Regions from separate parts of the Streptomyces sp. NPDC051218 genome, predicted to be linked through region 2. Evidence: riboswitches for the same ligand, from Rfam matches in the RefSeq annotation. Region 2 holds a riboswitch; each other region holds the start of a gene.

Evidence for each region. Region 2 has a riboswitch for cobalamin ahead of ACIBCK_RS00330 (cobalamin biosynthesis protein). Riboswitches for the same ligand answer to the same signal wherever they lie in the genome.
Region 1: linked by a shared signal. The riboswitch ahead of ACIBCK_RS02370 (ABC transporter substrate-binding protein) and the one ahead of ACIBCK_RS00330 (cobalamin biosynthesis protein) in region 2 are both predicted to bind cobalamin.
Region 3: linked by a shared signal. The riboswitch ahead of ACIBCK_RS24690 (CoA-acylating methylmalonate-semialdehyde dehydrogenase) and the one ahead of ACIBCK_RS00330 (cobalamin biosynthesis protein) in region 2 are both predicted to bind cobalamin.

The regions. Positions count from the first base shown of each region.
Region 1 is NZ_JBITEU010000001.1:507,649-510,807, forward strand. It holds gene ACIBCK_RS02365 (FecCD family ABC transporter permease) at 1-843, opposite strand, end outside; gene ACIBCK_RS02370 (ABC transporter substrate-binding protein) at 840-1,889, opposite strand; cobalamin riboswitch at 1,994-2,180, opposite strand; gene ACIBCK_RS02375 (VOC family protein) at 2,238-2,702, opposite strand; gene ACIBCK_RS02380 (helix-turn-helix domain-containing protein) at 2,708-3,159, opposite strand, start outside.
Region 2 is NZ_JBITEU010000001.1:60,274-63,432, forward strand. It holds gene ACIBCK_RS00320 (anion permease) at 1-1,028, shown strand, start outside; gene ACIBCK_RS00325 (hypothetical protein) at 1,041-1,301, shown strand; cobalamin riboswitch at 1,408-1,550, shown strand; gene ACIBCK_RS00330 (cobalamin biosynthesis protein) at 1,658-2,599, shown strand; gene ACIBCK_RS00335 (cobyric acid synthase) at 2,596-3,159, shown strand, end outside.
Region 3 is NZ_JBITEU010000008.1:257,386-260,544, forward strand. It holds gene ACIBCK_RS24690 (CoA-acylating methylmalonate-semialdehyde dehydrogenase) at 1-1,153, opposite strand, end outside; cobalamin riboswitch at 1,396-1,581, opposite strand; gene ACIBCK_RS24695 (GNAT family N-acetyltransferase) at 1,585-2,175, opposite strand; gene tsaD (tRNA (adenosine(37)-N6)-threonylcarbamoyltransferase complex transferase subunit TsaD) at 2,175-3,159, opposite strand, start outside.

The sequences.
Region 1 (3,159 bases), 450 kb from region 2:
GGCGCGGGCCGCGTGCGGCAGGACCAGGCCCACGAAGCCGATGGCTCCCGCGCTGCTGACCAGGACCGCCGTCAGCAGGGCGGTGGTGGAGAGGAGGAGCAGCCGGACCCGGGCCACGTATACGCCCAGCGTCGCCGCCGCGTCCTGGCCGAAGGCGAACGCGTCCAGGGTGCGGGCCTGCGTCAGGCAGATCGCCAGCGCCACGAAGAGCACCGCCGCGCACAGCCAGACGTCCGTCCAGCCCACTCCGCTCAGCGAACCAAGCAGCCAGAACAGGACACTTCGCGTCGTCTCCGCGTCGCCCGAGGTCAGGATGACGAAGGAGGTGAGGGCGGAGAAGAGCTGCATCGCCGCCACGCCCGAGAGCACCACTCTGTCCGCGCTTGCGCCCAGGCTGTGGCTCAGCAGCAGGACCAGCGCGAACGAGACGACGGCCCCGGCGAAGGCGCCCACCGAAACCGACACCACTCCCCCGCCGACCCCCAGGACGACGATCGCGACCGCGCCCGTGGACGCCCCCGAGGAGACGCCCAGCACGAAGGGGTCGGCGAGCGGGTTGCGCAGGAGGGACTGAAGGACCGTTCCACAGACCGCGAGGCCCGCGCCGCAGACCGCGGCGAGGAGCGTGCGCGGCATGCGCAGGTTCCACACGATGCCGTCCCTGATGGGCGTGAGCCGCGCCTCTCCCCAGCCGAGGTGAGCCGCGACCGCCGACCACACGTCCGGTACGGAGATGTCGGCGGGGCCGATGGTGACGGCCACCGCGACGGACAGGGCGAGGGCGGCGAGGCCCGCCGTCCAGAGCAGGGCGGAACGTATGCCGCCCGGGGCGGCTTTCCTCACTTGGCGAGCCCGAACTCACGCAACGCGTCCGCGACTTGCTCCACGCCGTCCACCGTGCGGATCGTCGGGTTCATGGCCTGGCCGCTCAGCAGCACATAGCGCTTCTTCTTCACGGCGGTCAGGTTCTTGGTGACCGGGTTGGACTCCAGGAACTCGATCTTCTTCTTCGCGCTCTCGGCCGTCTGCGACTTGCGGGTGAGGTCGCCGATGACCAGGACGTCCGGGTCGCGGTCCGCCACCGTCTCCCAGTTGATCTGGGGCCACTCCTCGTGGGTGTCGTCGAAGACGTTCCGCACGCCGAGTTCTCGGGTGATGACGCCCGGGGCTCCGCAACAGCCCGCGATGTAGGGCGAGTCGGAGTTGGCGAACCAGTAGAGGAGTGTCGTGTCGGACGCCTCGGCCTTCTTGATCGCCCCGCTCGCCTTCGCCACCCGGCCCTTGAGGTCCGCGACCAGCCGCTCCCCACGCTTCTCGACGCCGAACGCCCTTGCCAGGTCACGGACTTCGCCGTACACCGTGTCCATGGTGAGCGTCTTGACGCGGCGGCCGTCGCCGTCGCCGCTGTTGTCCTTGCCGGCGCAGTCCGAGGGCGAGACGTAGGCAGGTACGCCGAGTTCGGCGAACTTGGCGCGGTCGGCGACGCCGCCCTTGCTGACCGTCGCCTGGAAGGAGGCGGTGACGAAGTCCGGTTCCTTGGCGAGGACCTTCTCGAAGGAGGGGTAGCTGTCGGCGAGCCGCTCGACCTTCGCGTTGTCCTTCTCCAGGCCCTTCAGAACCGGGTCGGTCCAGGTGCCCGTGCCCACCATGCGGTCCGCGAGGCCGAGCGAGAGCAGGATCTCCGTGGAGCCCTGGTCGAGGGAGACCGCCCGCCGCGGCGGCGCCTTGATCTCCGCCTTCTTGCCGCAGGAGGTGAGGGTCAGTGGGTAGCCGTCGGCCTTCCCGTCCGCGGTGGAGGTGGCCGTGGAGCCGCCCGCGCACGAGGTCAGCGTGACGGCGGCGGCCGTGACGAGGAGGACGGACACGCGGGCGGACACACGGGCAGACATACGGACGGGCACACGGACACGACGGGCTGTTGAGGACACGAGATCCCTTGAGTCTCACGGCTCATACGCGGAGCCTGGCCTGCTTCGTCACCTCCGCCGCCCGGTGTGCGGGCGGAGGTGCCAGCAGGTCTTCGGACTCGGGGATCGGCCGGGCGGGGCGCCTTCCCAGGCGTCCGTGGACGCCCAGTGGCCGTGGCCCCGCCCGTTCCCCCTCACCGCTGCGCGTCAGTTCCGGATTCGCACCGGATTCCCTGGCCCTGGTGTGGGTTGACTGGCGCTCGCAAGCTATCACGCGAGGTCAGGACGGCTGCCGTCACGCGAGGTCAGAACGGCTGCCGTCCCGCCAGGTCAGGCCGCCGTCCCGGGCCTCGGCGAGCCGCGGTAGGTGCCGAAGGACCACTTGTTGCCCTCGGGGTCGGCGATCGCGAACTCCCTGCTGCCGTACGGCTGGTCCTCGATCTCACGGATGATCTCGACCCCTGCCGCGGTGAGCCGCCGGTAGAGGTCGTCGACGTGGTCGGTGACGACGTACGCGCCGAAGGTGCCGGGCTTCAGGCACCACTCCTGGGACTTCTCGTCGTACGAGCCGAGCATGATCGCGCCGCCCTCGGGCCAGTCGAGCTCGGCGTGGGCCACGCGGTCGCCGTCCTCGTATACGGCGGTGCGCAGGAAGCCGACCGTGCCGACCAGGAAGTCGATCAGGGCGGGGGCGTCATGGGCCTGGAGGGACGGCCAGACGCTGGGAGCGCGCCCGGCGGATGCGGGCGCGGTAGCGGACTGCGGCTGCTGGTTCTGCTTCTCGGTGGTGTTCATGCCCCCTACCCTTCGCCCCCGCCATGGCTCCCGGCTTGGATATTCCGGCACTCTTCGGCCAGCCAGCCGCTGGGGCTCACCCCGGTGTACTGCTGGAAGTCCCGCACCAGGTGGGAGTGGTCGTAGTACCCGCAGTCCGCGGCGACGCGGGCCAGGTCGGGGGCGCCGCCCGTCGCGACCGGGCGTACGACGGCGTTGCGTGCGCGCTGGAAGCGCATCAGGCGGCCCGCCTGTTTGGGGCTCAGGCCCGTCTCGGCGCGGAAGAGCGTGGTGAGGCGGCGTTCGCTGAGCGCGACGTGCCGGGAGAGGCCGCGCAGGGTGCCGACACCGCGATGCCGGGCGAGCCAGGCCCATGCCTCCGCGACCTCGGGGCGTACGGAGCCGCCGGACGCCTCGGTGGCCGCGCGCTGCCTCAAGTAGCCGGACAGGGAGGCGAACCGCTCCTCCCAACTGCCCT
Region 2 (3,159 bases):
TCGCGGCCCTGGTCGGCGCGATCCTCTGGAATCTGCTGACCTGGCTGGTGGGCCTGCCCTCCAGTTCCTCCCACGCACTCTTCGGTGGCCTCATCGGCGCCGCGGTCATGTCGATGGGCTGGTCGTCGATCAACGGCGGCACCGTCGTCACCAAGATCCTGATCCCGGCCCTGGCCGCGCCTCTCGTGGCGGGTCTCGCCGCGCTGGTGGCCACGCGCCTGACGTACCGGATCGGCCGCAACACCGACACCAAGGCCACGGCCAAGGGTTACCGCGCCGGACAGATCGCCTCCGCGGGCCTCGTCTCGCTGGCCCACGGCACGAACGACGCGCAGAAGACCATGGGCATCATCACGCTCGCCCTGGTCACCGGCGGCGTCCTGAACCCGGGCGCCAACCCCCCGATGTGGGTCATCGTCTCGGCCGGTGTCGCCATCGCGCTCGGCACCTACCTCGGCGGCTGGCGCATCATCCGCACCATGGGCAAGGGCCTCACCGACCTCCAGCCGCAGCAGGGCTTCGCCGCCCAGACCAGCGCCGCGACAGTCATCCTGGCCTCCTCGCACATCGGTTTCTCGCTCTCCACCACGCAGTCCTGCTCCGGCGCCGTCATGGGCGCGGGCCTCGGCCGCAAGGGCGGCGTGGTCCGCTGGTCCACGGCGACCCGCATGTTCGTCGCCTGGGGTCTGACCCTGCCGGCCGCCGGTCTGGTCGGCGCGGGGGCCGAGTTCCTCACCAAGCAGGGCCCTTGGGGCATCGCGGCCACCGCCGCGCTCCTCATCGGCGGCTCCGCCGTCATCTGGGTGCTGTCCCGGCGCAACGCCGTCGACCACACGAACGTCGCCGACGACGAGATCGGCGGCTCCTCCGCCGCCGAGCCCGTGGGCGTCGTGACCAACGCGATGGCCGCCGTCACACCGCCCCCCACCGGGTCGGCCGTGGCCAGCGCGGACATCGACTTCGTCAAGGCCACCATCGCGGCCCCGACCAGCACCGTGGCGGACCCCGCCCGGCCCGCCACGGTGTAAGGAAGAGTCAGCATGGACATCGACTGGGCAGCTCTCGGCTCCGTCTTCGGAGTCAGCCTCGCGGTGACGGTGGCCCTGGTGGGCCTGTTCACCCTCGGCATCGTCGGCCTCTCCAAGCGCGAGGCGGCCACGTCCGGCGCCGCCACCGCGGGAGCCTCCGCGGGTGCGTCCACGGCGGGCGGCACCGCCGCCGCGGCACGCACGGGCGCGTATGTGTGCTTCGCGCTCTGCGCGGCGGCCGTGGCGTACGGGATCTATCTGATCGTCGCCTGACGACCGGGCTTCAAGGTGGGGTGCGGGACGCTTCTGCGTCCCGCACCCCACCTTCGTATGTGGGCCTCCGCACACTCTCCCGTCGCAGGTCAACGGCGAGTTGACGGGCCTTCGCGGGCCGTGGTGGACTGCCGGAGCCAATACGGCAGCAGGAGAGGAAGCCGGTGCGAATCCGGCGCGGTCCCGCCACTGTCATCGAGGAGCTGACTCCTCGGAAGCCAGGAACTCTCGCCGCCGATCACGTCGAACCAGGGCGCGGACACCCTGAGTGAGGACATTCGCCATGCGCGGCCGCCCGTTGCCGGACCAGTTCCCGAGCGTGAGCTCTCCTCTCGGCACGACGACCGGCTGAAGCCATGCGTGCCGATCGCGACTTCGCGTACGGCGCCGCCGCCGGCCTCCTCGGTGATCTGTTCCTCGGCGATCCCCGCCGCGGGCATCCGGTCGCCGCGTTCGGGCGGGCCGCGAGCGCTGTCGAGCGACTGCTCTGGCGTGACCACCGCGGGTGGGGCGCCCTGCACACCGTGGTGTGCGCCGGAGGCGCGACCGGCGCCGCCGTCCTGGCCTCTTCTCTTGTACGTGACGCGCGCGCCGCGTCCGTCGCGCTGACCGCCGCGACCACTTGGGCCGTGGTCGGCGGCACCTCGCTGGGGCGTGAGGCGCGGGCCATCGGCGGGGCGCTCGCCGCCGGGGACATCGAGGTGGCGCGGGAGCGGCTGCCGCATCTGTGCGGCCGCGATCCGCAGGCGCTCGACGCCGACGGCATCGCGCGGGCCGTGGTCGAGTCCGTCGCCGAGAACACGTCCGACGCCGTGGTCGGGGCCTTGGTGTGGGGGGCCCTTGGCGGGGTCCCCGGCCTGGTCGGCTTCCGGGCCGTCAACACGCTCGACGCCATGGTCGGGCACAAGTCCGTGAAGTACCGGCGCTACGGGTGGGCCTCCGCCCGCCTCGACGACGTACTGGGGTGGCCGGGCGCCCGGCTCACCGCGGTGCTCGCGGCTGCCGCCGGGGACGCGCCGCGCGGCGCGGTGCGGGCCTGGCGTGACGATGCCGCCAAGCATCCGAGCCCCAACGCGGGGCCCGTCGAGGCCGCCTTCGCCGGGGCGTTGGGCGTACGGCTCGGGGGGACTCTCTCGTACGCGGGGCGGGTAGAGCACCGGCCTGTCCTGAACGGGGACGGGCGGGGCGTCGAAGTCACCGACATCGAGCGGGCCGTGAAGCTGTCGCGGCGGGTCGGGCTGCTCGCCCTCGGCGTCGCGGCGGCCGTGAGCACGCTACGGAAAGGCAGGGCCTCATGAGTGGTGGGCTGCTCGTCGCAGGAACCACGTCCGACGCGGGCAAGAGCGTCGTCACCGCCGGTATCTGCCGGTGGCTGGCGCGCAAGGGGGTCTCCGTCGCGCCCTTCAAGGCGCAGAACATGTCCCTCAACTCCTTTGTCACGCGCGAAGGCGCCGAGATCGGGCGGGCCCAGGCCATGCAGGCGCAGGCCGCCCGGGTCGAGCCGACCGCGCTGATGAATCCGGTCCTTCTCAAGCCGGGCAGCGACCGCAGCAGCCAGGTCGTCCTGATGGGCAAGCCGGTCGGCGAGATGAGCGCGCGCGGCTACCACGGTGGGCGGCAGGAAGCGTTGTTGTCGACCGTCGTGGGATGCCTCGAGGAACTTCGGGGCAGCTATGACGCCGTGATCTGCGAAGGTGCGGGCAGCCCCGCGGAGATCAATCTGCGGCGTACGGACATCGTGAACATGGGGATCGCGCGGGCCGCCCGCTTCCCCGTGGTCGTGGTGGGAGACATCGACCGCGGGGGCGTCTTCGCCTCCTTCTTCGGGACGACGGCGCTGCTGAGCGCCGAGGACCAG
Region 3 (3,159 bases), on a different contig from region 2:
TCTCCTCGCGGTAGATCCGCATCCGAGGTCCGACCCGGTCGAAGAGCGAGGCACCCGCGAAGAACCCGTCCTCATGGCCCGACAGCTTGAACCGCCCTCCGTCGACCACGAGTTCGGCACCCTCGTTGACGCCGATGTCCACGTACCTGCGGACCCGGTCGAGCGCGTCCCTGCTGACGAGCGGGCCGAAGTCGGCCCGAGGGTCGTCGCTGCGGCCGACGCGGAGCGTGCCGATGCGCTCCTTGAGCGCGGCCACCAGCGCGTCGGCGGTCTCCTCGCCGACGGGCACGGCCACGGAGATGGCCATGCAGCGCTCGCCCGCCGAGCCGTATCCGGCGCCGATGAGCGCGTCGACTGCCTGGTCGATGTCGGCGTCCGGCATCACGATCATGTGGTTCTTGGCGCCGCCGAAGCACTGGGCGCGCTTGCCGTGCGCGGCGGCGGTGGCGTAGATGTGCGCGGCGACCGGTGTGGAGCCCACGAAGCCGAGCGCGCCGACCCTGGGGTCCGCAAGGAGGGTGTCGACCGCTTCCTTGCCGCCGTTGACGACGTTCAGGACGCCGGGCGGCAGGCCTGCCTCCAGGAGCAGTTCGGCAAGACGCAGGGGCACGGAGGGGTCGCGCTCGGAGGGCTTGAGGATGAACGCGTTGCCGCAGGCGATGGCGGGCGCCGCCTTCCACAGCGGGATCATCGCGGGGAAGTTGAACGGGGTGATCCCCGCGACCACACCGATCGGGGAGCGCAGCGAGTGCACGTCGATGCCGCTGCCCGCGTTGTCCGTGAACTCGCCCTTGAGCAGGTGCGGGATCCCGGCGGCGAACTCCACGACTTCCAGGCCGCGTTGGATGTCGCCGTGCGCGTCGGCCACGGTCTTGCCGTGCTCTGCGGACAACAGCCCTGCCAGGGACTCGCGTTCGGCCTCGACGAGCTGGAGGAAGCGCAGCAGGACGCGGGCGCGTCGCTGCGGGTTCCACCTCGCCCATTCTCGCTGGGCGTTGACCGCGTCGGCGATCGCCGCCTCGGTGTCGGGCCGGCCCGCGAGCGGTACGCGGGCCTGGACGGTGCCGGTGTTGGGGTCGTACACGTCGCCGAAGAGGCCCGACGTGCCGGCGGTGTGCTTGCCGCCGATGAAGTGCGTGAGTTCACGGACCATGGGTGCCTGCTCTCGTCAGGTGAGATCCGGGGACGGCACGGCGCGCCGCCGACGGGGCGCACGGATGCGTGCGCTGCCGGCGTCAGCCGCGGGACAGCGGATGTCGGGGCCGTCAGGCGTGGGTCGAGACCGCCCGGGGTCGCGAAGTCCTATGAGCGCGTGGTGAGTTGTGTGCGCTCCGCCGGATCACCAGGGTCGTGGGTACGGACCGGTGCCATGCGTGTCTGCTCCATCCTCGTGGACAACACGGAACATTCCGCGGCCGGTATCCTGACTCCCGGATCTCCGCGCGCCGCCCGCCTTCCCGGCAGACTTCGCCAGTGGCGTGTGGATGGCAGCACACTCCCCGGTCACAGTGGCGGGACCGTGCCGGATTCACACCGGCTTCCCTGCACCGCGGACCTTGTGCCACGAACATATAGTTGGACGCCCTAGTAAGTCCACCCCTCCCCGCCGCGGGACACCGCGAGGGTCCTGGCGGGGTGGCGGGGGCCGAGGAAGACGACGACGCCCTTGCCGTCGGGGGCGGGGTGCGTCGCCTGGGTCCAGCCCTGGCGGCCGTAGAAGCCCATGGCCTGCGGCGATTTGACCGAAGTCAGCAGCCAGAGACGGCCGTCGGGGGCGCCGGCGGCCATCGCGTCAAGGAGGGCGGCCCCGGTACCGGCACCCTGGGCGGCGGGGCGCACGGCGAGTTCGTCTATCTCGCGGGCCCCGCACAGCCACGACAGGGTGCGCTCGGCACCGAGTCCGGCCGCCGCCTGCGGGTAGCAGCGGTCGGCGGGAAAGGGGGCGGGCGTGGTCCATCCGGTGGCGAACCCTGTGATGCCCGCACCCTCCAGGGCGACCGCCGCGGTGAAGCCGGGGCGCCGTATGTCGTCGTGGAGCCGGACCAGGAACTGCGCCACCCTCTCCTCGTCCTCGTACCAGGGCGCCGCGCGGAAGGCTTCGGCGTAGACGCCGCGCAAGTCGTCCACGTGCGCGAGCAGTTGCTCACCGCTCAGCAGCCGTACGACCGAGGCCATCAGGCAGCCCTCGCCGTGGCCGCCCTCGGCTGCAGGGCCGCGTACGCGAGGGGAGCCGACGGGTCGATCGACACGTCCCAGGGCGCGGGTTCGGCCCCGGAGCGTACGAGCAGGTCGCCGACGGCGGCGATCATCGCGCCGTTGTCGGTGCACAGGGTCATCGGGGGTACGCGCAGCCGCACGCCCGCGGCGGCGCACCGCTCCTCGGCGAGCGTCCGCACGCGCGAGTTGGCGGCGACACCGCCCACCACGACGAGGGTCCCGACCCCGTGGTCCCGGCAGGCGGCGAGCGCCTTGCGGGTCAGTACGTCCGCGACGGCCTCCTGGAGCGAGGCCGCGCCGTCGGCCACCAGAAGGTCGCGGCCGGCGTGCCCCTCGGCCCAGCGCGCGGCGGCGGTCTTGAGACCGGAGAAGGAGAACGCGTACGGGTCGTCCTTCGGCCCGGTGAGGGGGCGGGGGAAGGCCACCGCCCGCGGATCGCCGCTCCGTGCGGCGCGGTCGATGGCGGGGCCGCCCGGATACGGCAGGCCGAAGACGCGGGCGACCTTATCGAAGCACTCGCCCGCCGCGTCGTCCAGGGTGTCCCCCAGGTGCACGATCGGATCGCGGGCCAGGTCCCGGACGAGCAGCAGGGAGGTGTGCCCGCCCGAGACGATCAGGACCACGCAGGGGTCGGGCAGCGGGCCGTGCTCCAGCGTGTCGGCGGCGACATGCCCGGCCAGGTGGTGCACCCCGTACAGCGGGACGTCGAGCTCGTAGGCCAGGGTCTTGGCTCCCGCGACGCCGACCTGGAGCGCGCCGGACAGACCGGGGCCCGTGGTGACCGCCACCGCGCCGATGTCGGACAGCTTCAGACCCGCCTGGTCGAGGGCGCGCCGGACGACCGGGGTGAAGGAGTGCAGGTGCGCTCGTGCGGCGATCTCGGGGACCACGCCGCCGAACCGGGCGTGCTCGTCCATGCTCGACGCCACCGCGTGGGCGAGC